DNA from 4 places in the Pseudomonas sp. GW821-FHT05D12 genome. Region 2 is predicted to be linked to each of the others. Evidence: predicted binding sites of a transcription regulator. Region 2 holds the regulator's gene; each other region holds the start of a gene.
What was found. Region 2 encodes FliA, which starts transcription of late flagellar genes. Its sites were predicted from a motif close to CTAAAGTTTNNNNNNNNNNNGCCGNTAA; they were not measured.

Region 1 (7,426 bases), on a different contig from region 2:
CCCTTGTTCTCAATCACGTTGTCCGCGGTACTCAAGGTACTCACCATCGACTTGGAATACTCGATGTCGGTGAAGGTGTAGCTACCCAAGACCTTCAGGTTATCGGTTAGCTGCATATGAGCCTCCAACTCCAACCCCTGAGAGCGCACAGCGCCTACGGCACGATAGAAGTTCTCCTGTGGCAACTTGGTCGCGAGGTTCTCCTGGTCGATGCGGAACCATGAGGCCGTAAACAGGTTGTCAGTGCCCGGCGGTTGATACTTCAGCCCCACCTCCCACTGCGTCCCGTCCGTAGGCGCGAGAGGGTTGCCCGAGCTGTCTGAATAAGAGTTCGGATTGAAGGACTCGGAGTAGCTGACATACGGCGCCAGGCCGCTATCAAACAAGTACAGCGCGCCCGCGCGGCCGGTGAGCTTGGTTCGCTTGTCACTGATCTCAGTGCCAAGTGGTCGCCCCGCCTCAGCGATACGATTTTCATCGGACGTCTCTACCCAGTCCTGGCGCATTCCCAGGGAAAAACGCCACTTATCCATTTCGATCAGGTCCTGCAAATAAACGCCGGTCTGTTCCAGGCGTCGCAGATAACTGGTCGGGCTGTAGTAGCTGATAGCCGAGTTGCCATAGACCGGGTTGAACGCATTGATCGGTTGCAGTGACCCGCTCGTCCAGTCCACCACCGTTTTACGTCGTTGATAATCTGCGCCCATCAGCACGGTGTGCTTGGTGGCCCCCGTAAAGAATTCGGCTTGCAGCATGTTATCGATGATGAACGCATGCAGCTTCTCATCGCCGCCCGAGTAGTAGCGATTCAGTTCATTGCTGGTCGGTGTGGTCCAGCCGTAGGCGTATACCTGATCCAACTTTACCTTGGAGTCCAGGTAACGAAAGTTCTGGCGCGCGGTGAAGACATCATTGAAGCGATGCTCAAACTGATAGCCAAACGACTGCTGATCGCGCTTATAGCCATCAACCCCCGGCTCACCCTCAAAGAAGTGGCTGGAGATCCGCTGACCATTGCGCTGATGTAATGCACCATCTGCCGGCATCCCGCCGTGGTAGCCGCCGTCGGGATCGTGCTGCAGATACGCTTGCAGCGTCAGCGAAGTGTCATCGGTAAAATCGATGCTCAGCGTCGGCGCCAATGCGAAGCGCTTTTCCTTGGCGTGATCAAACTGTGTGTCGGACTTATCCGTTAGCCCTGTGAGTCGATAGGCAATGCGCTTGTCATCATCCACAGGCCCACTGAAGTCAAAGCCCATGCCGCGCTGCCCGTTGCTGCCCACGGTTGCCTGCACCTGGTGATAAGGCTCGAACAATGGCTTCTTGCTGGTCAGCGCCACCAGGCCGCCGGGCGAACTGCGTCCATACAGCACTGAGGAGGGGCCCTTGAGAATGTCCACGCGTTCCAGAAAGTACGGATCCACCTGCATCGTGCTGTACGTACCGCTGTCCCCCATGGACTTCAGCCCATCGAGGTAAATGTTATCCACAGAGCCATCGTTGAAGCCGCGCATTGCCACATAGTCATATCGATGAGTGGCGCCGTATGGGTTGGTCAACACGCCAGGGGTGTAACGCATGGCTTGAGCAACCGTCTGCGAGCCCTGGTCGTCCATCTGCTCGCGCGTGACGACCGAAACCGTTTGCGAGGTTTCCAGCAATGCGGTGCTGGTCTTGGTCGCGATCTGGCTGTGAGTCGCGTTGTAGCCTTCCATGCTTCCCAGTGCGTTACCCAAGGCAAATCCCTTGATATCAGTGGTCGGTAACGTGAGCGCAGTACTTTGCGGCGTCGCCTGCAGCACGAAACTGACACCGTCTTCGGAAATGGCCTGCAAGCCGGAGCCGTTGAGCAAATGATTCAGGCCCTGTTCGGCGGAGTACTCGCCCTGCAGTCCGGTCGATTGTCGGCCCTGAGTTTGCGCAGGCGTGGCGGAAAGAGTGATGCCTGCCTGCCGGGCGAACTGATTGAGCGCGTCGCTCAGCGGCCCTGCGGGAATCTCATAGTGTTGACTGACCTGTACGGCAGCTGCCTCTGCGGCCATGCTGCTGGTCGATACCACGCTGATGCCCATCGCTGTCGACAGCATTGCCGCGCGTACGGCTTTCCTCAATAACGGGTAGGAAGAGTTGGAAGAGTTGCGGGGAAAACGCACAGTCATGATCAAGGTCCGTAGAGGCCGGTGAGGGCAGATTGAAAGGCTTACTGTCTAAGCCGGTCTCACGGGAAAAAGCCGCCAAAAAAAGTCAGCACATCAGACAGACCGCTCAAGGCTTACCCACCAACGTGTGCGATAGCGCACCTGGACGGGCAGGGTCTGCGGCAAGATCGCCAGCAACTTGTCGGTGTCTTCCAGGCGGAAAACCCCCGATAGCCGCAGGTCGGCGACATCTGCCGAGCAACCCAGATAGCCATGACGATAACGTCCTACTTCCGCTAGGAAATCACCCAGGCGCATGGCACGCGTCACGATCAGCCCATCAGCCCAGGCGCTGATGTCCATATCCAGGGAGGGGACAAGGGTGGCCTGGGTCGGGCTCACGAGGTAGTTTTGGCCCGCGTGAACCTGCGTTGACAGGCCATCTGCCTGGTGCGGGGAATGAATGGCGACATTGCCGCTGACCACACTCAGCCGCGTGCATTCGCTGTCTTGGCGTACGGCGAACCGGCCATCGATGCCTTCGAGCAAGCCGTGGCGTGTTTTCACCAGCAACGGCGTGGATGCGGCCGCGCCGCAGGTCACCAGGATTTCCCCGCGCAGCAGGGTGATCAGGCGCTGCTGCGGGTTGAAGTCCAGGTCCACTGCACTGTCAGTATTGAGTTGCAGGCGGGTGCCATCCGGCAACTGGATGCTGCGCCGTTCGCCGGTGGCCGTAGCGAGGTCGGAGGTCCAGCGCTGCCAGCCGGTGAGGTCGCGACTGATCCAGGCCGCGGATCCGAGTAGCACAACACCCGACAACAGCTTCAGCGCCTGCCGTCGTCCCAGCCCTTGCGCACTGTTCTCAAGCGCCCTATGCGCCCCGGGAATCGCCGTGAGTTGGCTGCTCAATTCCTGTTGCAGCGCCTGCACCCGTTGCCAGGCCAGTTCATGGTCGTGGTGAGCGGCGCGCCAATGCTCACATTGCGCGCGCAGGCGCACATTGGCGCGGTTGTTACGCAGGCGCAGTGCCCAGCTGATAGCTTGTTTGACCACCTGGGGATCCGGCCCGGAACGCGCGACGTTATCCATCGGCGTCATGATTCATACCGCAGCACGTAACAGTGGTAGAGCGCTTCGGCGACGTATCGCTCGACCGAGCGCAGCGACACGTCCATCTGTTGTGCGATTTGCTTGTACGTCAATCCATCGCACTGAGCCAATAGAAAAGCCTTACGCACCTTTGGCTTCAGTCCTTCAAGAAGCCGGGCGACCTCTTCCAACAACTCCAGCACCAATGCCCGCGCTTCGGCACTCGGGGCCAATGCTTCCGGCAAATGGGCGATGGACTCAAGGTAGGCCCGTTCGATCTCCTCGCGACGCCAGTGATCAATCACCAAGCCGCGTGCGATGGTGCGCAGGAAAGCCCGAGGTGCCCTCAGTTCAAACCGTTCGGTTTTTTGCAGCAGCCGCACAAAGGTGTCTTGAGCCAGGTCGGCAGCATCCGCAGCATTCCCCAGGCGCCCGCGCAGCCAGGTCTTCAGCCAGTGGTGATGGGTGCTGTAAAGCGTGTGCACGACATTTTCACACGCGAGGTACTCAGAAGACGGCATTCAAACTGACCTGGCCAAACGTTACAAATGATAATTAGTCGCATTGTTTGGGAGGCTGAAAAATTTTGCAACTCTGATCCTTGTACGACAACCACTTGTCGGTTTCCTACGCAAAATAAGGATCCTTCTCACAATTTCCTAAGTTTTGCCGGGGCCTGGCCGAAAGCCTGACGAGCCATGCGTGCACCGAAATAGAGCAGCCCCAGAAGCTGCCTATACCGTACATGGAATGTTCCACTCGGCACGCTCACCCCCCTTTGGCAAAAGAAGTCGATGAAATGAATCTCAAATTCAGTCATAAAATTCTGTTGGCCGCGTCAGGCGTCGTGGTTCTGGCCTTCGCGTTATTCACCCTCTACAACGACTACCTGCAACGCAGCACCATCAAGCAGAACCTGGAATCGTCTATCCAGCAATCCGGTGAACTCACTGCCAGCAGTGTGCAGAACTGGCTCAGTGGTCGAATACTGGTGCTCGAAAGCCTGACGCAAAACATTGCCCATCAGGGCAGTGGTGCCGACCTCCCAGGATTGGTCGATCAGGCGGCCTTCACCTCCAACTTCCAGTTCACCTATGTCGGGCAAACCAACGGTGTGTTTACCCAACGCCCGGACGCAAAGATGCCCGACGGCTATGACCCTCGCCAGCGCCCCTGGTACAAGCAAGCTGTGGCCGCCGATAAGCCGATGCTCACGCCGCCTTACATGGCCGCAGTGGGTGGGCAGATCGTAACCATCGCCATGCCAGTGAAAAAGAACGGCGAATTGCTCGGTGTGGTCGGTGGCGACCTGAGCCTGCAGACCTTGGTGAAGATCATCAACTCGGTGGATTTCGGCGGTATTGGCCACGCGTTTCTGGTCAGTGGTGACGGCCAGGTCATCGTCAGTCCGGATCAGGACCAGGTGATGAAAAACCTCAAGGACATCTACCCAGGCACCCACGTCCGTATCGAGAAAGTCAGCCAGGATGTGGTGCTCAATGGTCAGGACCGGATCTTGTCATTCACCCCTATCAGTGGGTTGCCGGGTGCAGATTGGTACATCGGCCTGTCGATCGACAAAGACAAAGCCTACGCACCGCTGGGTAAATTCCGTACTTCCGCACTGATCGCCATGCTGATCGCCGTGGTCGTCATTGCTGTGCTGCTGAGCTTGCTGATCCAGGTACTGCTGCGCCCTCTGACCACCATGGGTGTGGCCATGCAGGACATTGCCCAGGGCGAGGGCGATTTGACCCGCCGCCTGGCTGTCACCAGCAAGGATGAGTTCGGCGAAGTCGGCAGTGCGTTCAATCAGTTCGTGGAGCGCATTCACGCCTCGATTTCCGAAGTGTCTTCGGCCACTCGCCAGGTGCATGACTTGTCGCAGCGCGTGATGGCGTCTTCGAACGCCTCGATCGTCGGCTCCGACGAACAAAGCGCCCGCACCAATAGCGTGGCCGCCGCGATCAATGAGTTGGGGGCGGCCACCCAGGAAATTGCACGTAACGCCGCCGACGCTTCCCAGCATGCCAGCGGTGCCAGTGAGCAGGCCGACGATGGCCGCAAAGTGGTGGAGCAGACCATCCTGGCGATGTCTGCGCTGTCGCAGAAGATCAGCCTGTCCTGCACGCAGATCGAAACCCTGAATGCCAGCACCGACAATATTGGCCACATCCTTGATGTGATCAAAGGCATCTCCCAGCAAACCAACTTGCTCGCGCTCAACGCCGCCATCGAGGCAGCGCGCGCTGGCGAGGCCGGACGTGGTTTTGCAGTGGTCGCCGATGAGGTCCGCAACCTGGCTCACCGTACCCAGGAGTCGGCCGAAGAGATCCACAAGATGATCACCTCGCTGCAAGTGGGCTCGCGTGAAGCGGTGACCACCATGAATGCCAGCCAGGCATCCAGCGAAGAGAGCGTAGAAGTCGCCAACCAGGCCGGTGAGCGCCTGGTCAGCGTGACGCAGCGGATCGTCGAGATCGATGGCATGAACCAATCCGTCGCCGCGGCCACCGAGGAGCAGACCGCGGTAGTGGAAACACTCAACGTCGACATCAACCAGATTAACCTGCTGAACCAGCAGGGTGTGGCCAACCTGAATGAAACCTTGAAGGACTGCGATGCGCTGTCGCAGCAGGCCAATCGGTTGAAGCAACTGGTCGACAGCTTCAAGATTTGAACCGCTGATCAACCTGGCAGGCGCGGAGCATTCTGCTCCTGCCGCTCAACCCAGCAACCGCCGCACATTCTCCAGCGCACTGTCGGCGAACCCCTGCAAGAACTGTTCGAATCCAGCCTGTGCTGCATCCATGGGCTCGGCAACGAGGGTCCAGGTCACCCTGGAACACTCCGTACCCATGGCTTCCACCTGGATGGCCGCCCACAACCTGGCCACGCCCAGCGTGTTGTAAAGGGTGGTCCAGGTCATGTGCATGGCGTGTTCGTCGCGGCTGTTGAGTTGCTCCACGACACAGTGGCCGTCGCGGAAAAACTTGCGACGTAAAGCGCCCACGCCGGTGCCGATCATTTCGATATGCGTGAGCGCGGGGATGAACACGTTGAAGCCGGCAAACTGCCCCACCATGCTCCACAGGCGGGCGGCAGGGCAGTCGACCACGACAGAGGCCACGATCGGCGGGGCGCTCGGGTTGCGGATTAATGTATCGGGTTGCAGTGGTTTCATGAGGGTGTCCTGAGGCGTTTCAAAGAAAGCCGATGGCCTTGAGGTAATTGCAGCCTTTGCTCAACAGTGCCGCGTCTTTTTCCGGGTACTGCTTCCCCATCTGCCGGACGCCTTGCCGCGCGTTGTCATGACGAATCATTGAGGTGTCGCCGATGTCTTCGTCCAGGCGGTCGAGGTAAAAGCCGAGCACGCCAAACAATGCGTTGTCCTGGTTGACCGTACGCAGCGCCTGCTGCCAGTGCGCGACGCTCACCCGTTCGAACCTGTGGCCCGCCTGGCTGAAGGCATCCAGGTAGTGCGCCCAACTCAAAGGCTGTGGGTTGTGCAGGTTGAACACGCTTGCGCCTGCTTGAAAGCTGGCGCAGTGGAACGCAATGAACCGGGCCAGGAAGTCCACCGGCATCAGGTCGAAATTGAGTTCCAGACGCGGTAGCAGGCCCAACTGGAGCGAGCCTTTGAGCATCAGCATCAGGCGATTTTTCTGCGGCTGGCAGGCACCGTTGCGGCTGTTGAAACTGATGTTTCCGGGGCGATGGATATTCACCCAGGCACCTTGGCTTACCGCGTGCCCCAACTGCCGTTCGGCAACCCATTTGGAGAGGTTGTAGCCGTTCTTCAGATACAGCGGCAACGTTTCTGATGCCGGCGCTTCGAGCACGTGCCCCGAGGCGTCGATGCTGCTGCAGGCCGACAGCGTCGAGATAAAATTGAAGACTTTCTTGCGGCGGGTCTCGCACAGGCGCAAGCACTCGAAGATAGGCTCGACGTTGTCCCTGGCCAGCGTGGCGTATTCCATCACGTGGTTGACGCGCGCGGCGTTGTGCACCAACACGCCGTAGTCTTCGGCAAGCGCGTCATACACCTCATTGGCCAGGCCCAACAGCGGCAGGCTGATGTCGGCCGCGAACACCCGTACTCGGCTCAGGTCGAGACCTTCCAGGTGGTATTCGCGCAACGCATGCTGGAAGCGCGCCATCGCTGTGTGCCCCGGTTCTTCCCTTACCAGGCACGCCAC
Region 2 (7,426 bases):
ACCATAAACACTCCGTTAGACGGGGCGGGCAAACCGCCCTGCCCCACCAGAATCAAATACGCCGAGCGGCGTAACGCTTGAGCATGCTCGGAACATCCAGAATCAGCGCGATCCGACCGTCACCGGTGATGGTCGCACCCGACATACCCGGGGTTCCCTGCAGCATTTTGCCCAAAGGCTTGATGACCACTTCTTCCTGGCCCACCAGTTGATCGACCACGAAGCCGATACGCTGGGTGCCCACGGAGAGAATCACCACATGGCCTTCGCGCTGCTCTTCATGCTTGGCCGATGCCACCAGCCAGCGCTTGAGGTAGAACAGTGGCAACGCCTTGTCGCGCACGATCACCACTTCCTGGCCGTCCACCACGTTGGTGCGCGACAGGTCGAGGTGGAAAATTTCGTTGACGTTGACCAGCGGGAAGGCGAAGGCCTGGTTGCCCAGCATCACCATCAGGGTCGGCATGATCGCCAGGGTCAACGGCACCTTGATGACGATCTTCGAGCCCTGGCCCTTGGTCGAGTAGATGTTGATCGAGCCGTTGAGCTGGCTGATCTTGGTCTTCACCACGTCCATGCCGACGCCACGGCCGGACACGTCGGAAATCTCGGTCTTGGTCGAGAAGCCCGGGGCGAAGATCAGGTTGTAGCACTCGGTGTCGGTCAGGCGGTCGGCGGCGTCCTTGTCCATCACGCCGCGCTTGACCGCGATATTGCGCAGGATGGTCGGGTCCATGCCCTTGCCGTCATCGGTGATCGACAGCAGGATGTGGTCACCCTCCTGCTCGGCCGCCAGGATCACTTTGCCGTTGCGCGACTTGCCCGAAGCTTCGCGCTCTTCCGGGGTTTCGACGCCGTGGTCGACGGCGTTGCGCACCAAGTGGACCAGCGGATCGGCCAGGGCCTCGACCAGGTTCTTGTCGAGGTCGGTCTCTTCGCCCACCAACTCCAGGTTGATCTCTTTCTTGAGCTGGCGTGCCAGGTCGCGAACCAGGCGCGGGAAGCGCCCGAAGACTTTCTTGATCGGCTGCATCCGCGTCTTCATCACGGCGGTCTGCAGATCGGCGGTGACCACGTCGAGGTTCGACACGGCCTTTTGCATGGCTTCATCGCCACTGCTCAGGCCCAGGCGCACCAGGCGGTTACGCACCAGCACCAGTTCGCCGACCATGTTCATGATGTCGTCCAGGCGCGCGGTATCGACCCGCACGGTGGTTTCGGCTTCACTGGCTGGCTTTTCGGCCACGGCAGCGGCCGGCGCGCGAGCAGCAGCCGGGGCGGCGGCAGGGGCCGGGGCCGGGGCCGGTTTGGCAGCAGCAGGTGCAGCGGCCTTGGCCGGGGCCGGTTTGGCCGCCACCGGGGTGGCGGTCGCGGCAGCAGCCGGAGCCACTTCGCTGAACTTGCCCTTGCCGTGCAATTCGTCGAGCAGGGATTCGAACTCGTGGTCGCTGATCAGACCGTCGCCCGCAGGTTCTGCCGCAGCGGCCGGCGCAGTGGCAGTCGCGGCGACTTCCGGCAAGGCGTCGGCCGCGAAGGTGCCTTTGCCATGCAGTTGGTCGAGCAGTGCTTCGAATTCGTCATCGGTGATGTCGGTGCTGGTCGACGCGGCAGGCGCATCCACAGCGGCGGCAGGGGCCACGGCGTCGGCCGCGAACTGGCCTTTGCCGTGCAACTGGTCGAGCAGGGATTCAAATTCTGCGTCGGTAATGTCTTCGCTGGTCGGCGCTTGTGGCGCGGCGGCTGCAGGCGCTTCAGCCTCGGCTTTCACCGCATTGAGGGAGTTGAGCAACTGCTCGAACTCGCTGTCCGTCACATCCGCTTCAGGCTCTGCCACAGGCGCAGGCTCAGCTTGCGCCACGGGCGCTGCCGAGGTGTCGGCCGGCTCTGCCAGGCGCGCCAGGGCGGCGAGCAGTTCCGGGGTGGCCGCAGTGATCGGGGCACGTTCGCGGACTTCGCTGAACATGCCGTTGACCGCATCCAGTGCTTCGAGAATCACGTCCATCAATTCCGAGTCAACGTGACGCTCACCCTTGCGCAGGATGTCGAACACGTTCTCGGCGATGTGGCAGCACTCCACCAGCTCATGGAGCTGGAGGAAGCCGGCGCCCCCTTTTACAGTGTGAAAACCGCGAAAAATTGCATTGAGCAGGTTCGCATCATCCGGACGGCTTTCCAGCTCGACCAGTTGTTCGGACAGTTGCTCTAAAATTTCGCCGGCCTCTACAAGGAAATCCTGAAGGATTTCTTCATCGGCGCCGAAGCTCATGTGGGTGCTCCTTAGAAGCCTAAACTGGATAACAGGTCATCTACGTCATCCTGACCTGACACAACGTCTTCACGTTTATCGGCATGAATCTGCGGACCTTCACCCTTGGCGAGATGTTTTTGTGGATCTTTTTCCGAGAGGATCGCTTCACGGTCATGTTCGATGCCGGCAAAACGGTCTACCTGGCCGGCCATGAGCACCAGTTTGAGCAGGTTGCTTTCCACTTCGGTGACCAACTGGGTCACACGCTTGATCACCTGGCCGGTGAGGTCCTGGTAATCCTGGGCCAGCAGAATGTCATTGAGGTTGCTGGAAACCGTGCGGTTTTCCTGCTCGCTGCGTGACAAGAATCCGTCGACCCGACGCGCCAGTTCACGAAACTCCTCAGCCCCCACCTCGCGGCGCATGAAGCGGCCCCAATCGTGGCTCAGGGCCTGGGCTTCGGTGGCCATGCCATTGACCAGGGGCGTGGCGTTTTCCACCAGGTCCATGGTGCGGTTGGCCGCCGCTTCAGTCAGCCTGACCACATAGGACAGGCGTTCGGTCGCGTCGGTGATTTGCGAAATTTCTTCGGCCTGGGGCATGTGCGGGTCAATCTGGAAATTGACAATCGCACTGTGCAGCTCGCGTGTGAGCTTGCCCACTTCCTGATACAGGCCGCGGTCACGGGTCTGGTTGAGCTCATGGATTAACTGCACCGCGTCGCCGAACTGGCCTTTTTCAAGGCTGTCGACCAACTGATGAGCATGCTTTTTCAGGGTCGACTCAAAGTCTCCCTGTGACGTTTCTTTATGCTCCATAGCTCCCCCGCGATGGCATTAGCCGTGGATGCGTTCGAAGATTTTTTCGATCTTCTCTTTCAAGGCCAATGCAGTGAATGGTTTGACCACGTAACCGTTGACCCCGGCTTGGGCGGCTTCGATGATCTGCTCACGCTTGGCTTCGGCGGTCACCATCAGCACGGGAAGGCTGCGCAGTTTTTCGTCGGCGCGCACATGGCGCAGCAAGTCGATACCGGTCATGCCCGGCATGTTCCAGTCCGTTACCAGAAAGTCGATGCTCCCGCTGTTGAGGATCGGAATCGCCGTAATGCCGTCATCCGCCTCGACCGTGTTAGTGAACCCAAGGTCACGCAACAGGTTTTTTATGATCCGCCGCATCGTTGAGAAGTCATCAACGATGAGGATTTTCATGTTCTTGTCCAATTCGACCTCCAAGCAGTCTTAAACGCGCCCAGCACCTGGACGCGCCATTTCAATCAACAGGCATTACACAAAAAGGACTGCCGGGGGCACCACGGGCCGATCCCGCGAGGGTCAATCACCCTCGCGGTGTGGTTTGCAGTGCTCCCCAACACTGCCTGTCAGCGCGCTCGCCACTCTCCCAAACGCCCCCGCAAGCGGGCTGCGCACTGGCTGTGCAACTGGCTGACCCGCGATTCGCTGACTCCCAGGACCTCACCGATTTCCTTGAGGTTCAGCTCTTCGTCGTAGTACAGCGCCAACACCAGTCGCTCACGCTCCGGCAAATTGGCAATCGCGTCCGCCAGCGCACCCTGGAAGCGTTCATCCTCCAGGTCGCGCGACGGCTCCAGATGAGCACTCGCGCCGTCCTCGTGCAGCCCTTCGTGTTCGCCGTCCTGCAACAGGTCGTCGAAACTGAACAGGCGGCTGCCCAAGGTATCGTTCAAAATCCCGTAGTAATCGTCGAGACTCAATTGGAGTTCGGCCGCAACTTCGTGATCTTTAGCGTCGCGACCGGTTTTTGCTTCAATTGCGCGAATTGCGTCACTGACCATGCGCGTATTGCGATGCACCGAACGCGGCGCCCAGTCACCTTTACGCACTTCATCGAGCATCGCGCCACGGATGCGGATACCCGCATAGGTCTCGAAACTCGCGCCCTTGCTCGCGTCGTATTTGGTCGACACTTCGAGCAGGCCGATCATGCCCGCCTGGATCAGGTCTTCGACCTGGACGCTGGCGGGCAGGCGTGCCAGCAAGTGATAAGCGATGCGCTTGACCAGCGGCGCATAGCGCTCGATCAATTCACCCTGGCTGTCACGTGCCGATTTCTTGTAAAGGTTGTAGCCGCTGGATGTCATAGCACCGGTCCTGCGCTCGTCTGATGCACCAATCGCTCGACGAAAAACTCCAGATGCCCCCGAGGGTTGGCAGGCAACGGCCAGGTATCGACCTTCTGGGCAATAGCCTTGAACGCCAAGGCGCATTTGGAACGAGGGAACGCTTCGTAGACTGCACGCTGCTTTTGCACAGCCTTGCGTACACACTCGTCGTAGGGAACTGCGCCGACGTATTGTAAGGCGACATCGAGGAAGCGATCCGTGACCTTGGTCAACTTGGCGAACAGATTGCGCCCTTCCTGTGGACTCTGGGCCATGTTGGCCAGCACGCGGAAGCGGTTCATGCCGTAGTCACGGTTAAGCAGTTTGATCAGGGCATAGGCGTCGGTGATCGAGGTGGGTTCATCGCAGACCACCAACAGGACTTCCTGCGCAGCGCGCACGAAGCTGACCACGGACTCGCCGATCCCGGCGGCGGTGTCGATCACCAGCACGTCGAGGTTGTCGCCGATATCGCTGAACGCCTGGATCAGGCCGGCATGCTGCGCCGGGCTCAGGTGCACCATGCTCTGGGTGCCGGAGGCGGCCGGCACGATGCGGATACCGCCAGGGCCCTGCAGCAGCACGTCGCGCAGCTCGCAGCGCCCTTCGATCACATCGGCAAGCGTGTGTTTGGGCGTCAGCCCCAGCAGAACGTCGACGTTCGCCAGCCCCAGGTCAGCATCCAGCAGCATGACGCGACGGCCAAGCTCTGCCAGGGCCAGGGACAAATTCACTGACACGTTAGTTTTCCCGACGCCACCTTTGCCGCCGGTCACCGCGATCACCTGTACGGGATGCATGCTGCCCATTTTATTTCTTTACCTTGTCTTGCTTAGACGCAGGCTACATGGCTTGGCCGCGTGAATCGCTTGCAGACCATCGATGTAGGTACATTTCACGGTGTTCATCCTGCCCTCAACCCACCCGCTTTGCCGGGCTGTGATAGAGGTCGGCGAACATATCGGCCATCGCTTCCTCGCTAGGCTCTTCTTGCATTTGCACGCTGACTGCACGGCTGACCAACTGATGACGGCGCGGCAGATGCAGATCATCCGGAATCCGCGGGCCGTCGGTCAGGTAGGCGACCGGCAACTCATGACTGATGGCCAGGCTCAACACCTCGCCCAGGCTCGCGGTTTCGTCGAGCTTGGTGAGGATGCAGCCGGCCAGGCCGCAGCGTTTGTAGCTATGGTACGCAGCGGTAAGAACCTGTTTCTGGCTGGTGGTTGCAAGCACCAGGTAATTTTTCGACTTGATGCCGCGCCCGGCCAGGCTTTCCAGCTGCATGCGCAACGCCGGGTCGCTGGCTTGCAGGCCGGCGGTATCGATCAACACCACGCGCTTGCGCAGCAGCGGGTCGAGGGCGTTGGCCAGGGATTGGCCCGGGTCGACATGGGTCACCGACACATTGAGGATCCGACCCAAGGTCTTGAGCTGCTCCTGGGCACCGATACGGTAGCTGTCCATGCTCACCAGCGCGATATTCTGCGCGCCGTACTTGAGCACGTAACGGGCGGCCAGCTTGGCCAGGGTGGTGGTCTTGCCCATGCCGGCAGGGCCGACCATGGCGATCACACCGCCCTCTTCCAGCGGCTCGATTTCCGGCGTGACGATCATCCGCGCCAAGTGGGCCAGCAACATGCGCCAGGCCTGGCGAGGCTCTTCGATTTCAGTGGTCAGGGCCAGCAGGTCGCGCGACAACGGGCCGGACAGGCCGATGCGTTGCAGGCGACGCCACAGGTTGGCCTGTTGCGGCTTGCTGCCTTGCAGCTGGTTCCAGGCGAGGGAGCCAAGCTGCACTTCCAGCAGCTCGCGCAGGCCATTGAGTTCAAAGCGCATCGAGTCGAACACGCGCTGGTCGACTGCGGCGGCCGGGGCCGGCGCTGCAGGACGCGGGGGTTCAACGAAGGTCGGCTCGACCAGCGGCTCGGCAGCGGTCAGCGGCAGGCCGGCGAACAACTGGCGGTTGGTGGTGGCGTCGCTGTCGCCACGCATGCTCAGTTCGGCCTGGGCCGAGACAATGCGCGAGGCCGTCTTGCGCAGCTCGTCTTCGAGTTCCATGTTCGGGACGCGCGGGGCCAGGGCCTGGGGAGTGTAATCCAGGGCAGCCGTCAGCTCGACACCGCCGGCAATACGACGGTTACCGATAATCGCGGCGTCGGCGCCCAGCTCATCACGAACCAGTTTCATGGCCTGACGCATATCGGCGGCGAAAAAACGCTTAACTTGCATAACCCACTACCCTCAGCCGTTGGGCCCTACTGTCGCGACGATAGTCACTTGCTTGTTGTCAGGAATTTCCTGATAAGCCAAAACGTGCAAATTCGGTACTGCCAGGCGCCCAAACCGCGACAACATCGCCCGGACGGGGCCGGCCACCAGCAGGATCACCGGTTGGCCCTGCATTTCCTGACGCTGCGCGGCGTCGATCAACGAACGCTGCAGCTTCTCAGCCATGCTTGGCTCCAGCAGAACGCCCTCTTCCTGGCCTTGTCCTGCCTTCTGAATACTATTGAGCAATATTTGTTCCAACCTTGGTTCCAAGGTGATCACAGGCAGCTCAGAGTCAAGCCCTACAATGCTTTGGACGATTGCGCGCGACAATCCGACGCGCACTGCAGCCACCAGGGCGGCAGTATCTTGACTCTTGGCGGCATTGTTGGCGATAGCCTCGGCAATGCTGCGGATATCGCGTACCGGCACCTGCTCGGCCAGCAGCGCCTGCAGGACCTTGAGCAGTTGCGACAGCGACAGCACGCCCGGCACCAGTTCCTCGGCGAGTTTTGGCGAGGCTTTGCCGAGCAAACCCATCAATTGCTGGACTTCTTCGTGGCCGATCAGCTCATGGGAGTGCTTGTACAGAATCTGGTTGAGGTGGGTGGCGACCACGGTACTGGCGTCCACCACGGTGTAGCCCAGGGACTGCGCCTGGCTGCGCTGGCTGATTTCGATCCACACCGCGTCCAGGCCAAAAGCCGGATCTTTGGCGGTAATGCCGTTGAGACTGCCGAATACCTGCCCCGGGTTGATCGCCA
Region 3 (7,426 bases), on a different contig from region 2:
TGGTGAGGAGGCTCCACGTGGAGGAACAAGCTTCTTGTATTGAATAGGCTTCTTGTGGGAAACAAGCCTTCGTGTGAGCAGCTCTCGTGGTGAGCAGGCCTCTTGTGGCGAGCAGGCTTGCCCTGCGTTGGGCTGCGCAGCGGCCCCAAAACCAGACACTGCGGTTTACCTGATAAACCCTGTGGGTGCCAATGGGGCTGCTACGCAGCCCAACGCAGGGCAAGCCTGCTCACCACAACAGCGCAGCCACATTGCTACATCAGGGCAAACCGGCTTGTCACATCAGGGCAAGCAGGGCGCCACAACCGCGCCGTCAGTCGTTGAAGTCTTCCCAACCGCCCATCTGCTTCCAACGGTTGACGATGCCGCAGAACAGCTCGGCCGTCTTCTCGGTGTCGTAGCGCGCCGAGTGGGCTTCGCGTCCGTCAAAGTCGATACCGGCTGCCTGGCAGGCTTTCGCCAGTACGGTCTGGCCATAAGCCAGGCCTGCGAGGGTGGCGGTGTCGAAGCTGGAGAAGGGGTGGAACGGGTTGCGCTTCATGTCCAGGCGGGCCACGGCAGCATTCAGGAAACCCAGGTCGAAGCTGCTGTTGTGGCCTACCAGGATTGCGCGTTTGCAGCCATTAGCCTTCAACGCCTTGCGCACGCCACGGAAAATATCGGTCAGCGCCGCTTCTTCACTCACCGCCATGCGCAGTGGGTGATCGAGCTTGATCCCGGTGAATTCCAGGGCTGCTGCTTCGATATTGGCGCCTTCAAACGGCTCGACGCGAAAGAAGTGGGTGTGCTCCGGGAACACAAAACCCTGTTCATCCATGCCGATGGTGGTGGCGGCGATTTCCAGCAAGGCGTCGGTGGCGCAATTGAAACCACCGGTCTCTACGTCGATGACAACCGGCAGATAACCGCGAAACCGCTCGGCCATCGGGTGACGGGAACCGCCACCACTGTGCTCGTGCTCGTCATCGTAATGGTCTTCACTCACTTGCTTTCCTCCAGCAGGCGCCAGCGCAGTGTTTCACCGGCGCGCAGCGGGATAACAGTCAGCTCGCCAAACGGCAGGCTGGCAGGGGCGGTCCAGTCTTCACGGACCAGGGTAATGCGGTCGGTGTTCGCCGGCAGGCCGTAGAAACGTGGGCCGTTGAGGCTGGCGAAACCTTCGAGCTTGTCCAGGGCGTTGCGTTGTTCAAACGCTTCGGCATACAACTCGATGGCGGCATACGCGGTGTAGCAGCCGGCACAGCCACACGCGGCTTCCTTGGCGTGTTGGGCATGGGGCGCGGAGTCGGTGCCGAGGAAGAACTTCGGATTACCGCTGGTCGCGGCATCCAGCAGGGCCACCTGATGGGTGTTGCGCTTGAGAATCGGCAGGCAATAGAAATGCGGCCGAATCCCGCCCACCAGCATGTGGTTGCGGTTGTAGAGCAGGTGATGCGCAGTGATGGTCGCGCCCACGTTGGCCGAAGCCTCGGTGACGAACTGCACCGCATCGGCCGTGGTGATGTGCTCGAACACCACCTTCAGGGTCGGGAACAGCTCGACCACGCGGCGCATGTGCTCGTCGATGAAGATCTTCTCGCGATCGAACACGTCGACATCACCACGGGTCACTTCGCCGTGGATCAGCAGCGGCATGCCGACTTCCGCCATGGCTTCGATGGCCGGCAGGATCTTGTCGATACTGGTCACGCCGGAATCGGAGTTGGTGGTCGCGCCCGCCGGATACAGCTTGGCGGCGTGCACGAAACCGCTGGCCTTGGCCTGACGAATCTCTTCAGGCTGGGTGCGGTCGGTGAGGTAGAGCACCATCAACGGTTCAAAGCGGCTGCCGGCCGGCCGCGCAGCGAGGATACGCTGGCGATAGGCGTCGGCTTCAGCGGCGTTGCGCACCGGAGGTACCAGGTTGGGCATGATGATGGCGCGGCCAAACGTGCGCGCTACATCGGCCACGGTTTGAGGCAACGCAGCACCATCGCGAAGATGAATATGCCAGTCGTCGGGACGCAGCAGGGTCAGGCGGTCGGACATTGGGGATTCCAGGCGGGTCAATCTGGTGGGAATGCTACCGGAAAAGACTCTTGCAGGCACTCGCTATCAAGTTTTGCCGGATGCAACCGATAGCCCTAGGTATGCCTTAACGATGTATGACGCTTTGAAGTGTTGTAGAAACCAGTGGAGCCTCCCGTGCGCCAGCATTATCTAGCCCTGCTCAGTGTGTTCGCCAGCCTGCCTGCGATGGCCCTCACGTTCCAGACGCGTCTGGAGAATATTGAGTGGAAGGTGGAAGGCGATCAGTTCGAGTGCCGCCTGACCCAGCCAATCACTGATTTCGGCTCGGGTGAGTTCGTGCGCCGGGCCGGCGAGCAGGCAACATTTCGTCTGAAAGCCTACAGCGGCGCGCTGGGCGCGGGCTCGGCCACGTTGTTGGCGGCGGCTGCCCCTTGGCAACCGGGCCGGGGCGATATCAACCTCGGCGCGGTGCGGGCAGGCAGTGGCGATGTACTGTTCAACAGCTCTCAGGCCCAGGCCGGGCGCTTGTTCACCGGTTTGCTGGAAGGACGCAGCCCGACTGTGCGGCATTACGGGCGCGAAGGCGGCTATTCGGAAATTCGCCTGTTGCCGGTGAAATTCAACAAGGCCTACAACGACTATCAGTTGTGTACCACCAAGTTGCTGCCGATGAATTACGATCAGGTCAAGCAGACCGAGGTCGGTTTCCCCGGTGGCGGCATCGAGCTGGATGCGGCTGCGAAGAAAAAACTGTCGGTGATTCTTGCGTTCATGAAGGCCGACCCCACCGTCAACCATATCGAGTTGAACGGGCATTCGGACAACAGTGGCAATCGCCTCACCAACCGCGATGTCTCGCGCCGCCGCGCGTTGGCGGTGATGGATTACTTCAAGGCCAATGGTATCCAGGAGTCGCAGATCACCATGCGTTTCCACGGTGAAAGCTATCCCTTGGTACCCAACACCAATGCGGCCAACCGGGCGCGCAACCGCCGCGTGAATATTCAGCTGGAGCGCGTGGCCGCTCCCGAGAAACCGGCGCCCCAGGCTACTGCGCCGAGCAACCCGGCACACACGTCATAAGCCCGTCCCTGTGATGCGACCATCGGTCGCTCACTCGACATAATCTGTCGCTTTATCTTCATTTGCTGTCGCGCCTCTGTAAATTCACGGTTTTGGTCGGTAGAATCGACGGCTTTCCGTACAACCCCGTGGAGTGATGGCATGGCCGACGTAAACAAGGTCGTTCTCGCGTATTCCGGCGGCCTGGACACTTCGGTGATCCTCAAGTGGCTGCAGGATACTTATAACTGTGAAGTGGTGACCTTCACCGCTGACCTGGGTCAGGGCGAAGAGGTCGAACCTGCACGTGCCAAGGCGCAAGCCATGGGCGTGAAAGAGATCTACATTGACGACCTGCGCGAAGAATTCGTCCGCGATTTCGTCTTCCCGATGTTTCGCGCCAACACCGTCTACGAAGGCGAGTACCTGCTGGGTACTTCCATCGCACGTCCGCTGATCGCCAAGCGCCTGATTGAAATCGCCAACGAAACCGGCGCCGACGCCATTTCCCATGGTGCTACCGGCAAGGGCAACGACCAGGTGCGCTTCGAATTGGGCGCCTACGCCCTCAAGCCAGGCGTCAAAGTGATTGCCCCTTGGCGTGAGTGGGACCTGCTGTCGCGTGAAAAGCTGATGGATTACGCTGAAAAGCATGCGATCCCGATCGAGCGTCACGGCAAGAAGAAGTCCCCGTACTCGATGGATGCCAACCTGCTGCACATCTCCTATGAAGGCGGCGTGCTGGAAGACACCTGGACCGAGCACGAAGAAGACATGTGGCGTTGGACCGTCTCCCCGGAGAACGCACCCGACAAGCCGCAATACCTGGAACTGACCTACCGCAACGGCGACATCGTCGCACTGGACGGCGTCGAAATGACCCCGGCCACCGTGCTGGCGACCTTGAACCGTATCGGTGGTGAACACGGTATCGGCCGTCTCGACATCGTCGAGAACCGCTACGTGGGCATGAAGTCCCGTGGCTGCTACGAAACCCCAGGCGGCACCATCATGCTGCGTGCCCACCGCGCCATCGAGTCGATCACCCTGGACCGCGAAGTGGCTCATCTCAAAGACGAGCTGATGCCCAAGTACGCCAGCCTGATCTACACCGGCTACTGGTGGAGCCCAGAGCGTCTGATGCTGCAGCAGATGATCGACGCTTCCCAGGCCCACGTGAATGGTGTGGTGCGCCTGAAGCTGTACAAGGGCAACGTGATCGTCACCGGGCGCAAGTCCGATGAGTCGCTGTTCGATGCCAATATCGCCACCTTCGAAGAAGATGGCGGCGCCTACAACCAGGCGGACGCTGCGGGCTTCATCAAGTTGAACGCACTGCGCATGCGCATTGCGGCCAACAAGGGTCGCAAGTTGTTCTGAGTGTCAGACGCGTTGTGAGAATGGCCCCTTTATCAAGGGGCCATTTTTTTTGCCTGTCGATTAAGCAACACAGTCTCATGTTTATAAATGTTTAAAGTTGCCGAGCTGATAAGGGTTAAAAGTTTCAATCCTGAACATTTATTGTCGATTCTTGGAGGGGGCGAATTATTTACATCTGACTAGGAACTATGTCTTACAGAAAATTCACACATGTAAGTGTGTTTTGACTAAGCGTTTATGAAAGTTCTGTAGGAGATTTTGAGTGTAAATGGATATGTCAAATGGAACTGAGCGCGTCGGCCTCTTTTCGCCGGCCCGCTTATGCCTACGCCCCAAGCAAGGGATATTTCCTGAAGGTTGCGTGCGCCGCGTTTACCCCAACCCCCTTATTGGTTGGATATTTCATTCAAAATATGTGCGACCCAGGAAAGGTCTGAAAGGCCACATAAATCTCGACACATCCGAGTTGGCGTTTTTTTGTAGGTTAATTCCGAAGTGGTTGTGGGTTGGGTCTCTGGTTGCTCTAACTTGGGGGTGAATGCTATGCCAACTAGGAAACGACTAGGCTATTGTGTTTGCTCTGAATAATTCGAACAGCGAAATTGGACTTTCTCATGAATAAAGTGCTGATCGTGGATGATCATCCCGTCATTCGTCTTGCTGTGCGTATGCTAATGGAGCGTCATGGTTATGAGGTCGTTGCCGAGACCGATAACGGTGTCGATGCGTTGCAACTTGCGCGCGAGCATATGCCGGACATTGTCATACTGGATATTGGAATTCCCAAGCTCGACGGCCTGGAAGTCATTTGCCGACTGTCGTCCACCAAGCAGGCCACACCGTTCAAGGTGCTGGTGCTGACGTCGCAGGCCCCCGGCCATTTCTCGATGCGCTGCATGCAGGCGGGGGCTGCCGGCTATGTGTGCAAGCAGCAGGATCTGACCGAGTTGCTGAGTGCCATAAAAGCGGTGCTCTCGGGCTACAGCTATTTCCCCAACCAGGCGCTGAACTCGGTGCGCTCCACCATGGGCAACGCCAGCGAGGCTGACATGGTCGAGCGCCTTTCCGGTCGCGAGATGATGGTGTTGCAACAGTTGGCCCGAGGCAAAACCAACAAGGAGATCGCTGACGGCATGTTCCTCAGCAACAAGACCGTCAGCACCTACAAGACACGCTTGCTGCTCAAACTCAATGCACGGTCGCTGGTGGACCTGATCGAGTTGGCCCAACGCAACGGTCTGGTATAGGGCCGCTGTCAATCCAGGTGTGCCGGCACAAAAAAGCCTCCGTAAAGGAGGCTTCCGGCCGTTACAGGCTCTATCAGAGGTCGAAGTCGTAGTCGGCCAACTGTTTTTGCAAGCGTCGCTCTTCCAGAAGATTGTCGATGGTGCGGCGTTTGCTCAGATTGGTCTTGGCCACCTCTGCCACAGGTGCTTCTGCCCCATCGTCATCCGACTCAACGAGGTCGTCTTCCACTTCCAGTTGTTCTTTGCCAGTGCTCATAAGGTTAACTCCGGGCTAAGACTGCCGTTGGCGCTCCTTATAACGATATTCCATGAGCGGGTAAAAAAGATTTTTTCAATCGACTGATCGAGAAAATCAATGATTGCTCAATCGTCGGAGGTTTTTTCCTTGTATTCGCACAGGTCTTCGATCCGACAGCTGCCGCAGCGAGGCTTGCGCGCCTGGCAAACGTAGCGCCCATGCAGGATCAGCCAGTGATGGGAGTCGAGCAGATAGGGCTTGGGGACAAATTTCATCAACTGCTTTTCGACTTCCACCACATTCTTGCCACGGGCAATCCCGGTGCGATTGCTGACCCGAAATATATGCGTGTCCACGGCCATGGTCAGTTGTCGGAACGCGGTGTTGAGCACCACGTTGGCGGTTTTACGGCCCACTCCCGGCAGCGCTTCAAGGGCTTCGCGGGTTTGCGGCACTTCGCTGCCGTGCAGTTCGACCAGCAGGCGGCAGGTTTCGATCACGTTCTTGGCCTTGCTGTTGTACAGGCCAATCGTCTTGATGTATTCCGATAACCCTTCCACTCCTAGGGCGTAGATCGCCTCGGGTGTGTTCGCCACCGGATACAGCTTTGCCGTAGCCTTGTTGACGCCAACGTCCGTGGATTGGGCCGAGAGGATCACCGCAATCAGCAACTCGAACGGCGTGGTGTAGGCCAGCTCGGTCTTGGGTTCCGGATTGTCTTCGTGAAGCCTGCGGAAAATTTCCAGGCGTTTTGCGGCGTTCATGGGGCGGTGGGTTCCTTGCAAACGGTCGACATCAGTATGAAAAGTGGATCCAGGCTTGGGGCCCGCGGGCGATGACCCGAGCAGGATAAACCATCGCCACGGCGCACGGCAGCGTCGCCTGCAGTGGGTCAAGCGCCGACGTGAGTGTCCACCCGCTGCTGCGCTTGCTCCAGCGCGTGTTGTGCGGCTTTGAGTTGATCGACACTGACGCCTGGTTGGCGTTGTAGCTTGGCGACATCGGCTCGAGCATAGGCCAACGCCGTTTTCAGCTGCCGCAGTTGGGCGTCGATCGGACGTTTTTCCACGCGCTGTAAATTGGGCCGGGGCTGCTCACTGTCAATCTCGGCGTCATGCAAGGCTTGCTCGGCGCTGGACAGCGCAGCGCTCAAGGTCGCCAGCTGCTGCTCGTCAGCGTTCAGGTCCTGAGCTTTTTTCAATTCGGCGCGGCGCATCGCCAATTGGATTTTTGCGCGTTTGAGCGCAGGGTCTTTTTGCGCTGGCGGCGCCGCTCGCTCGGTGACCTCCAGGGCCGCCAGCGCCTGCTCCGCCGCTTCGAACTGCTGCTGCAGGACGATCAATTGCGACTGCTGCTCAAAGGTCGGCGGGTGGCCGAATGCCTTCAAGGATTTGTGCAGTTGCGCGCGGCTCATGGCGAGCGTGATCTTGGCCTTCTTGATCGCGGCGTCTTGTGCTGCCTGAGCGGCATCGGGCGGTGCAGGGATCTC
Region 4 (7,426 bases), on a different contig from region 2:
CCTGTCCCGGCGCATTGCCGAGCTGGAAGAACGCCTCGGCGCGCGCCTGCTGCAGCGCACCACCCGCCAATTGACCCTGACCGCCGTCGGCGAGCGCTACCTGCGCCATTGCCAGGCCATGCTGCTGGAAGCGGAAATGGCCGATGAGGCCGTCGCCAGCATGTCCAGCGAACCGCGCGGGCGCTTGCGGGTGAGTTGCCCGGTGGGCATGGCCCAGCACATTCTGCCGGAACTGGTGGCCGGGTTTCTGGCCGCCCACCCGCTGGTCCAGCTGGAAATGACCCTGGTCAACCGCCGCGTCGACCTGGTCGCCGAAGGCATCGACGTGGCCCTGCGCGTGCGCGAACTCGGTGACGAGGACCCGCTGCTGGTGACCAAGCGCCTGCGCCAGGCCCAGACCGTGCTGGTCGCCAGCCCCGCCCTGATGCTCGGGCGCCAGGTCACTACCCTCGACGACCTCAAGCAGTTGCCGATACTCGGCGCGCTGGAGGCGGATCGCCTGGTACACCAGCGCATCCTCGACCCCGAGGGCAACCCGCACGAGCTGGCGATGGAAGCCCGGCTGGGCATCGACGACTTCATTGTGCGCAAAGCCAGCGCGATCATGGGCCTGGGCTTTACCGTGCTGCCGATGATGTACTGCGAAGAAGAACTGGCCAGCGGCCGCCTGGTGCAACTGCTGCCGCAATGGTCCCTGCCGGGGGGATGGCTGCAGGCCGTGTACCCGCATCGACGCGGCGTGCTGCCGGCCATTCGCGCCTGGATCGATTACCTCGAGGAAGGGTTCAAAGGCTGTGGAGATCGTTTGCTATGAAGATGACCGAAGCCCACGTCGCAGATTTCTGCCTGAGCCTGCCCGGCGCGCGGGAAGACTACAAATGGGGTGGCGTGCGGGTGTTCTCGATTGCCGGCAACAAGATGTTTGCCCTGCAGAACCTGCGCGGTGACTCGTTGGCGTTCAAGGTCGACAAGGAGCTGTTCCTTGGCCATGTCGACCGCCCGGGCATTCACCCGGCGCCGTATTTGGCGCGGGCGCAGTGGATCATCATGAACACGCCCTACCCGCTGGGCGCCGAGGAACTGCGCGGCTTGTTGCAGCGTTCCCACCAGTTGGTGGTGAGCAAGCTGCCCAAGCGCACGCAGATCGGTTTGTTGCTAGAGGACTGAAACCAGCGTGCCGCCGAGGAACAACTGGTCGAGCCAGAACACCTGGTGCAGCAACACGATCACCCAGAACAGCACCTGGTACGACACCTTGCGGGTCTTGTGGCGAAACACCTGCTGCGCGATCAGCGCCCCCGGCCAGCCGCCCGCCAGTTCCACCGCGTGGAGGATGTTTTCCGGGGTGCGCCAGCCGTCGGTACGCGCCTTGCGCTTGTCGCTCCAGTAGAGGAAAAACGCGATCACGCTGACCACGCCATACGCCACCAGCGGGATCAGCGTTTCACCGCGTAGCCACACCAGTACCGAGCCCAACCCGGGCGCCGCGCACAGCAGCACGAAGATCAGCGCCTTCAGGCGCGGGTGCTGGATCATCATGCCTTGGCGGCCGCCCAGTCGATCCAGCCGAACTGCCAGGTCGCCAGGATCAGCAGGCCGAACGCAATGCGGTACCAGGCAAACGCCGCATAACTGTGGCTGGCGATGAACTTGAGCAGGCCCTTGACCGCGATCATCGCGAAGATGAACGAGGTGACAAAGCCGATCGCAAATACCGGCAGGTCAGCCGGCTGGAACAGGTCGCGGTACTTATAGCCCGAATACACCGCCGCACCGACCATGGTCGGCATCGCCAGGAAGAACGAGAACTCGGTGGCGGTCTTGCGCGACAGGCCGAACAGCAACCCACCGATGATGGTCGAGCCCGAGCGCGAGGTGCCCGGAATCATCGCCAGGCACTGCGCAAACCCAACCTTCAGCGCGTCTTTCCAGGTGATCTCGTCCACGCTTTCGGCGTGCACTTCATGCTGGCGCCGTTCGGCCCACAACATGATGATGCCGCCCACCACCAGGGCCGTGGCCACGGTAATCGGGTTGAACAGGTAGTGGTGGATCAAGTCGGCAAAGATCACCCCGAGCACCACCGCCGGCAGAAACGCGATCAACAGGTTGATCGTGAAGCGCTGGGCGTTGCGCTGGGTCGGCAGGCCGGTGACCACGTCGAGGATCTTGCGGCGAAACTCCCAGACCACCGCGAGGATCGCGCCGAGCTGGATGATGATGTTGAACGCCATGGCGCGTTCGCCGCCGAAGTCGAGCAGGTCGGCGACGATAATCTGGTGGCCGGTGCTGGAGATCGGCAAGAACTCCGTCAGCCCCTCCACCACGCCGAGAATCAATGCCTGTGCGGCGGTCCACAAATCCATACTTCCCCCAAAGGTCATGCTCAGTCGCATGCCTGGTTTATCTTTTAATGTTCACTGACGGGCACACCCAAGGCCCGGCGTTGATTCTCAACGCCGGCCTGCAAAAATTCCGTGAAAAATCAGGCAGTACTCAGGTTTTGCGATTGCAGGCCGAAAGCCTATCAGACAAGGCGTAAAAGTCGATGCAGCACCCACAATTATAAAAAGCACGGAGTGACAGGACGATGAACAGTTTGCGCAATATGTCGATCAGTCGGCGCCTCTGGCTGATCCTGATAGTCGCCGTGCTGATGCTGTTTGCCCTGGGTTTATTGATGCTCAGGCAGATTCATGACGACCTGTACCAGGCCAAGCGCCAGCAGACCCAGCACGTGGTCCAGACCGCCAGCGGCATCCTGACGTTTTATCACAGCCTCGAAACCACTGGCGTGATGACCCGTGACGCTGCGCAGAAGCAGGCCTTGAGCGCGGTGCGTGGCTTGCGCTACGACCATGACGACTACTTCTGGATTAACGACCTGACCCCCGTGATGATCATGCACCCGGCCAACCCCAAGCTGGACGGCCAGAACCTCTCGGCCATCCGTGACCCCGACGGGTTTGCGGTGTTCAACGAATTCGTGATCCTGGCCAAGGCCAAGGGCGCCGGCATCGTCAACTACCGCTGGCCGAAACCCGGCGCCGAAGCGCCGGTGGCGAAAACCTCGTATATCCAGCTGTTCGAGCCGTGGGGCTGGATCATCGGCTCCGGCGTGTACGTGGATGATGTGCAGGCCGAGTTCAGCGGCCAGGTGTGGAAAGCCTCGGTGATCGGCCTGGGCATCGCGCTGGTCATGGCGCTGCTGGTCACGCTGATCGCCCGCAGCATCGTGCAGCCATTGCAGGCAGCGGTGAACGCCATGGGCAACATCGCCAGCGGCGAAAGCGACCTCACGCGCAGCCTCGACACCCACGGCGACGACGAAGTCACCCAACTGTCCCGGCACTTCAACAGCTTCACCGCCAAGCTGCGCCAGGTGGTCAGCCAGTTGCAGGTGTGCGCCAACGCGCTCGGCGAGTCGTCCAGGGAGCTGGGCACCAACGCCACCCAGGCCCATGCTCGCAGCCAGCAGCAGTCCCAGCAGATGGAACTGGTGGCCACCGCAATCAATGAGGTCACCTATGGCGTGCAGGACGTGGCCAAGAACGCCGAACACGCCGCCAGCGAAATGCGCGACGCCCAGGTCCAGGCCCAGCAAGGCCAGGTCAATATCGACGGCAGCCTGCAGCAGATCGACCACCTCTCCGGCACCATCCGCCAGGCCGTCGAAGTGATCCGCACCCTGTCCAGCGAAAGCACGCAGATTGGCGGGGTGCTGGAGGTGATCCGCTCGATCGCCGACCAGACCAACCTGCTCGCGCTGAACGCCGCGATTGAAGCGGCGCGCGCTGGTGAACAAGGCCGTGGCTTTGCGGTGGTAGCCGACGAAGTGCGCCTGCTGGCCCAGCGCACACAGAAGTCGACTGCCGAGATCCAACTGATGATCGAGCGTTTGCAGGGGCATTCGGAAGCGGCGGTCAAGGTCATCAGCGACAGCCACAGCGCATCGCAACTGACCATCGAACAAGCCGGCCAGGCCGGGGCCAGCCTCAATGCCATCGGCCAGGCCCTGCGCAACCTCAACGGCCTGAATGCCTCGATTGCCAGCGCCACCCTGCAACAGGCGCACGTAGTCGAAGACATCAACCAGAACGTGACCCAGGCGGCCGGCTTGTCCCACAGCACGGCGCTGGCGGCGGAACAGTCGAGCGCCGCCAGCGTGCAGTTGCGCGGCTTGAGCGAACAACTCGACGGCCTGCTGCGCCAATTCAAAGTCTGACTGTAGGTGCCGACTGGCCGGCGATGAGGCCCTTGGGATCCATGCGAGACTCAAGGGCGCCATCGCCGGCAAGCCAGCTCCAACAATGGTTGATCTTTGGTTACAATCCCCGCCCTCTGCCATTCGCCCAAGGAACCACCATGTCCGCGCTTGAACTGTTCGCCGCTGCCCTGGGGGTGATTGCCGTGTGGCTGACGGTCAAGCAGAACCCTTGGTGCTGGCCGATCGGGCTGATCATGGTGTTGCTCTACACCTGGGTATTCTTCGACGTGAAGCTGTATTCCGACATGCTCCTGCAAGTCGTCTACGCGGCCCTGCAGGTCTACGGCTGGTGGCAGTGGACCCGCGCCGGCGAGGTCAAGCAGGGGCGCCAGGTCACCAGCCTGGGCGTGCCGGCGATCATCGCCAGCCTCGCGGTGGGCGCGGTCGGCAGCCTGTTGCTCGGCGCCGCCATGGCCCGTTGGACCGACGCCGCCCAACCCTGGCTGGACGCCGCCCTCACCGGCTTCAGCCTGGTGGCGCAAATGTGGATGGCGCAAAAACGCGTGCAGTGCTGGCCGCTGTGGATTGCCGTGGATGTGATCTTCGTCGGGCTGTTTCTCTACAAAGGCCTGTACCTTACCGCCGCGCTGTATGCGCTGTTCACCGTGATCGCCGTGCAGGGCTGGCGTGAATGGCGCGCCGATCCGGCGTTGCACGCATGAAAGTGGTCGTACTCGCCGGCCCCGAGTCCAGCGGCAAAAGCTGGCTGGCAGCAGAGTTGCAGGCGCACTTCGGCGGGCTGATGGTCGGTGAATACGTGCGCTATTTCATCGACCATCACCAGCGTGATACCACCCTCGCGGACATCCCCGCCATCGCCCGTGGCCAGCTGGCCTGGGAAGATGCCGCCCGCGCCCAGCAGCCGCGCCTGCTGATGCTCGACACGCACCTGCTGACCAACAAACTCTGGAGCCAGACGCTGTTCGGTGACTACCCGGCATGGCTCGACGATGAGTTGCTGGCGCGGCATTACGACCTGCACCTGCTGCTGTCTCCCGACGACGTCGAGTGGACGGCGGACGGGCAACGCTGCCAACCGCAACTGGCCGATCGACAGGCGTTCTTCCAGGCCAGCCTCGACTGGATCGAGCAGCACCAGCAGCCCACCCTGGTGATCGGCGGCAATTGGCAGGAACGCCGCGCCAAAGCCTTCGCCGCCGTGGCGCGAGTGTTGGAATAACGACCGACCATCGGGTCAACGCAGTCCATCGTCCTGCTCGCCAGTCAATCTTCTAAAGGAGATTGGCCCATGAACATGCGCATCGTTGCCCGCCTGATCAACCTGCCCGAAAACCGTGGTGTTCGTGTCGAAACCGCCGCCCACCCCGTGCTGCTGGTGCGCGTCGGTGACCAGGTGCGGGCGTTCGAGGCGGACTGCCCGCACGCTGGCGCGCCGCTCGAACAAGGCGTGATCTGCAACGGGCATATCGTGTGCCCGTGGCACAAGGCGGCCTTTGCCGTGGAAAGTGGCGCCGTGCGGGAACCCCCGGCACTGGTCGGGCTCAAGCAATACCCGGTGCAAGTGCATGATGGCGTGGTCAGCGTCGGCGATACCGCTCTGCGCGCCGAGCCCACGCCACTGCCACACGATTCACGCTGCTTTGCGGTGATCGGTGCCGGCGCAGCAGGTGCAGCGGCCGTGGCCAGCCTGCAACGCGACGGGTTTGCCGGGCGCCTGCTGTGGATCGACCGCGAACCGAACCCTGCCTACGATCGCACCGCCCTGAGCAAATTCGTGATTGCCGGCCAGATGGCTGCCGATGACACGCCTGCCCTGCTGGACGAGGCCGTGGTGATTCACGGCGAGGTGCAGCGCCTCGACGCCGCGGCCAAACGCATCGAACTGGTCGACGGCCGACACTTCGACTACGACGCCGCGCTCGTGGCCACCGGCGGCGATGCCCAGCGCCTGGACATCCCCGGCGCCGTGCTGAATAACGTGTTCGTGCTGCGCAGCCGCGACGATGCTGCACGGATCAGCGCGGCGGCGGCCTCGGCGACCTGTGCGGTGATCATCGGTGACAGTTTTATCGGCCTGGAGGCAGCGTCGGCCCTGCGTCAGCGTGGCCTCGTGGTGCAGGTGGTCAGCCGCCACGCCATCCCGCTGGCCGCGCAATTGGGGCCGCGCATTGGCGCCGCCATCCGCCAGTTGCATGAAGACCACGGGGTGATCTTCCACAGCAATACCGAGCCCGAACGCCTGGATGGGCATGGCGCCGTCAGTACGGTGCTGTTGAAAAATGGCAACCGCCTGGCCGCCGACCTGGTGCTCATCGGCGTCGGCGTACAACCGGCCACCGACTTTATCGACGGGGTGCAAAAAGCCGAGGACCACTCACTGCAGGTCGATGCGTACCTGCAGGCAGCCCCGGGCCTGTGGGCCGCCGGCGACAACGTGACCTTTGCCTGGCAACAGCATCCCACGCGCATCGAGCACTGGCGCGTGGCCCAGCAACTGGGGGTGCTGGCGGCGCGCAACATGCTCGGTGAAGCCCAAACGTATGCCGATGTGCCGTTCTTCTGGACCTACCACTTCGACAAGACCTTCGAGCTGCTCGGCCACCCGCGACACTGGAACCGCCTGCACCTGGAAGGCGACCTGCACCACCATGACTTCATCGCCCTGCTCTGCCATGACGACCAGGTTGAAGCGGTGATTGCCTGCGAACACCAGCAGGCCATGGCCGACCTCTCACAGCGCATGCAGCAGCCCCTGGGCAAAGCCGAAGCCCTGGACATCATCCGCCGCCGTTAACGCTTTTTGCGCGTGCCCAGTTGAATCCACGTCGGCGCATGGTCGCTGGCGTGCGGCTCGTTGCGCACCCAGGCATCCACGCCAGCATCCTTGAGGTACGGCGTGAGCGCCGGGTTGAGCAGCAGGTGGTCGATGCGCAGGCCGGCGTTTTTCTGCCAGTGCTGGCGAAAGTAATCCCAGAAGGTATACACCCGTGCCTCGGGATACAGATGGCGCACGGAATCAGTCCAGCCCTGCTCCAGCAGGCGCTGGTAAGCGGCGCGGCTTTCCGGTTGCAGCAAGGCATCCTTGAGCCAGGAGCGCGGGTTGTAGATGTCCAGGTCGGTGGGCACCACGTTGAAATCGCCAGCCAGCAGCACCGGGTGCTCACTGGCCTGCAACGCTTTGGCATAGGCAATCAGCCG

Region 1: AC07SI_RS05825 (methyl-accepting chemotaxis protein) is a predicted target of FliA. The motif match lies at 3,887-3,914, and genes of this name have one in related genera.
Region 3: AC07SI_RS00485 (flagellar protein MotY) is a predicted target of FliA. The motif match lies at 2,094-2,121, and genes of this name have one in related genera.
Region 4: AC07SI_RS05480 (methyl-accepting chemotaxis protein) is a predicted target of FliA. The motif match lies at 2,496-2,523, and genes of this name have one in related genera.

Annotation. Positions count from the first base shown of each region.
Region 1 covers NZ_JBWKSN010000003.1:597-8,022, forward strand. The annotation lists gene AC07SI_RS05810 (TonB-dependent siderophore receptor) at 1-2,159, opposite strand, end outside; gene AC07SI_RS05815 (FecR domain-containing protein) at 2,253-3,236, opposite strand; gene AC07SI_RS05820 (sigma-70 family RNA polymerase sigma factor) at 3,233-3,748, opposite strand; gene AC07SI_RS05825 (methyl-accepting chemotaxis protein) at 4,027-5,907, shown strand; gene AC07SI_RS05830 (SRPBCC family protein) at 5,953-6,411, opposite strand; gene AC07SI_RS05835 (amino acid adenylation domain-containing protein) at 6,431-7,426, opposite strand, start outside.
Region 2 covers NZ_JBWKSN010000009.1:92,557-99,982, forward strand. The annotation lists gene AC07SI_RS18035 (protein-glutamate methylesterase/protein-glutamine glutaminase) at 1-5, opposite strand, end outside; gene AC07SI_RS18040 (chemotaxis protein CheA) at 53-2,266, opposite strand; gene AC07SI_RS18045 (protein phosphatase CheZ) at 2,278-3,066, opposite strand; gene AC07SI_RS18050 (chemotaxis response regulator CheY) at 3,085-3,459, opposite strand; gene fliA (RNA polymerase sigma factor FliA) at 3,630-4,370, opposite strand; gene fleN (flagellar synthesis regulator FleN) at 4,367-5,200, opposite strand; gene flhF (flagellar biosynthesis GTPase FlhF) at 5,307-6,623, opposite strand; gene flhA (flagellar biosynthesis protein FlhA) at 6,636-7,426, opposite strand, start outside.
Region 3 covers NZ_JBWKSN010000001.1:91,328-98,753, reverse strand. The annotation lists gene rnt (ribonuclease T) at 314-985, opposite strand; gene pyrC (dihydroorotase) at 982-2,028, opposite strand; gene AC07SI_RS00485 (flagellar protein MotY) at 2,185-3,093, shown strand; gene AC07SI_RS00480 (argininosuccinate synthase) at 3,235-4,452, shown strand; gene AC07SI_RS00475 (response regulator transcription factor) at 5,067-5,699, shown strand; gene AC07SI_RS00470 (PA3496 family putative envelope integrity protein) at 5,773-5,955, opposite strand; gene nth (endonuclease III) at 6,063-6,701, opposite strand; gene rsxB (electron transport complex subunit RsxB) at 6,830-7,426, opposite strand, start outside.
Region 4 covers NZ_JBWKSN010000002.1:536,219-543,644, forward strand. The annotation lists gene AC07SI_RS05460 (LysR substrate-binding domain-containing protein) at 1-814, shown strand, start outside; gene AC07SI_RS05465 (MmcQ/YjbR family DNA-binding protein) at 811-1,167, shown strand; gene AC07SI_RS05470 (DUF1294 domain-containing protein) at 1,156-1,539, opposite strand; gene AC07SI_RS05475 (undecaprenyl-diphosphate phosphatase) at 1,536-2,366, opposite strand; gene AC07SI_RS05480 (methyl-accepting chemotaxis protein) at 2,591-4,225, shown strand; gene pnuC (nicotinamide riboside transporter PnuC) at 4,366-4,929, shown strand; gene AC07SI_RS05490 (AAA family ATPase) at 4,926-5,447, shown strand; gene AC07SI_RS05495 (FAD-dependent oxidoreductase) at 5,517-7,022, shown strand; gene AC07SI_RS05500 (exodeoxyribonuclease III) at 7,019-7,426, opposite strand, start outside.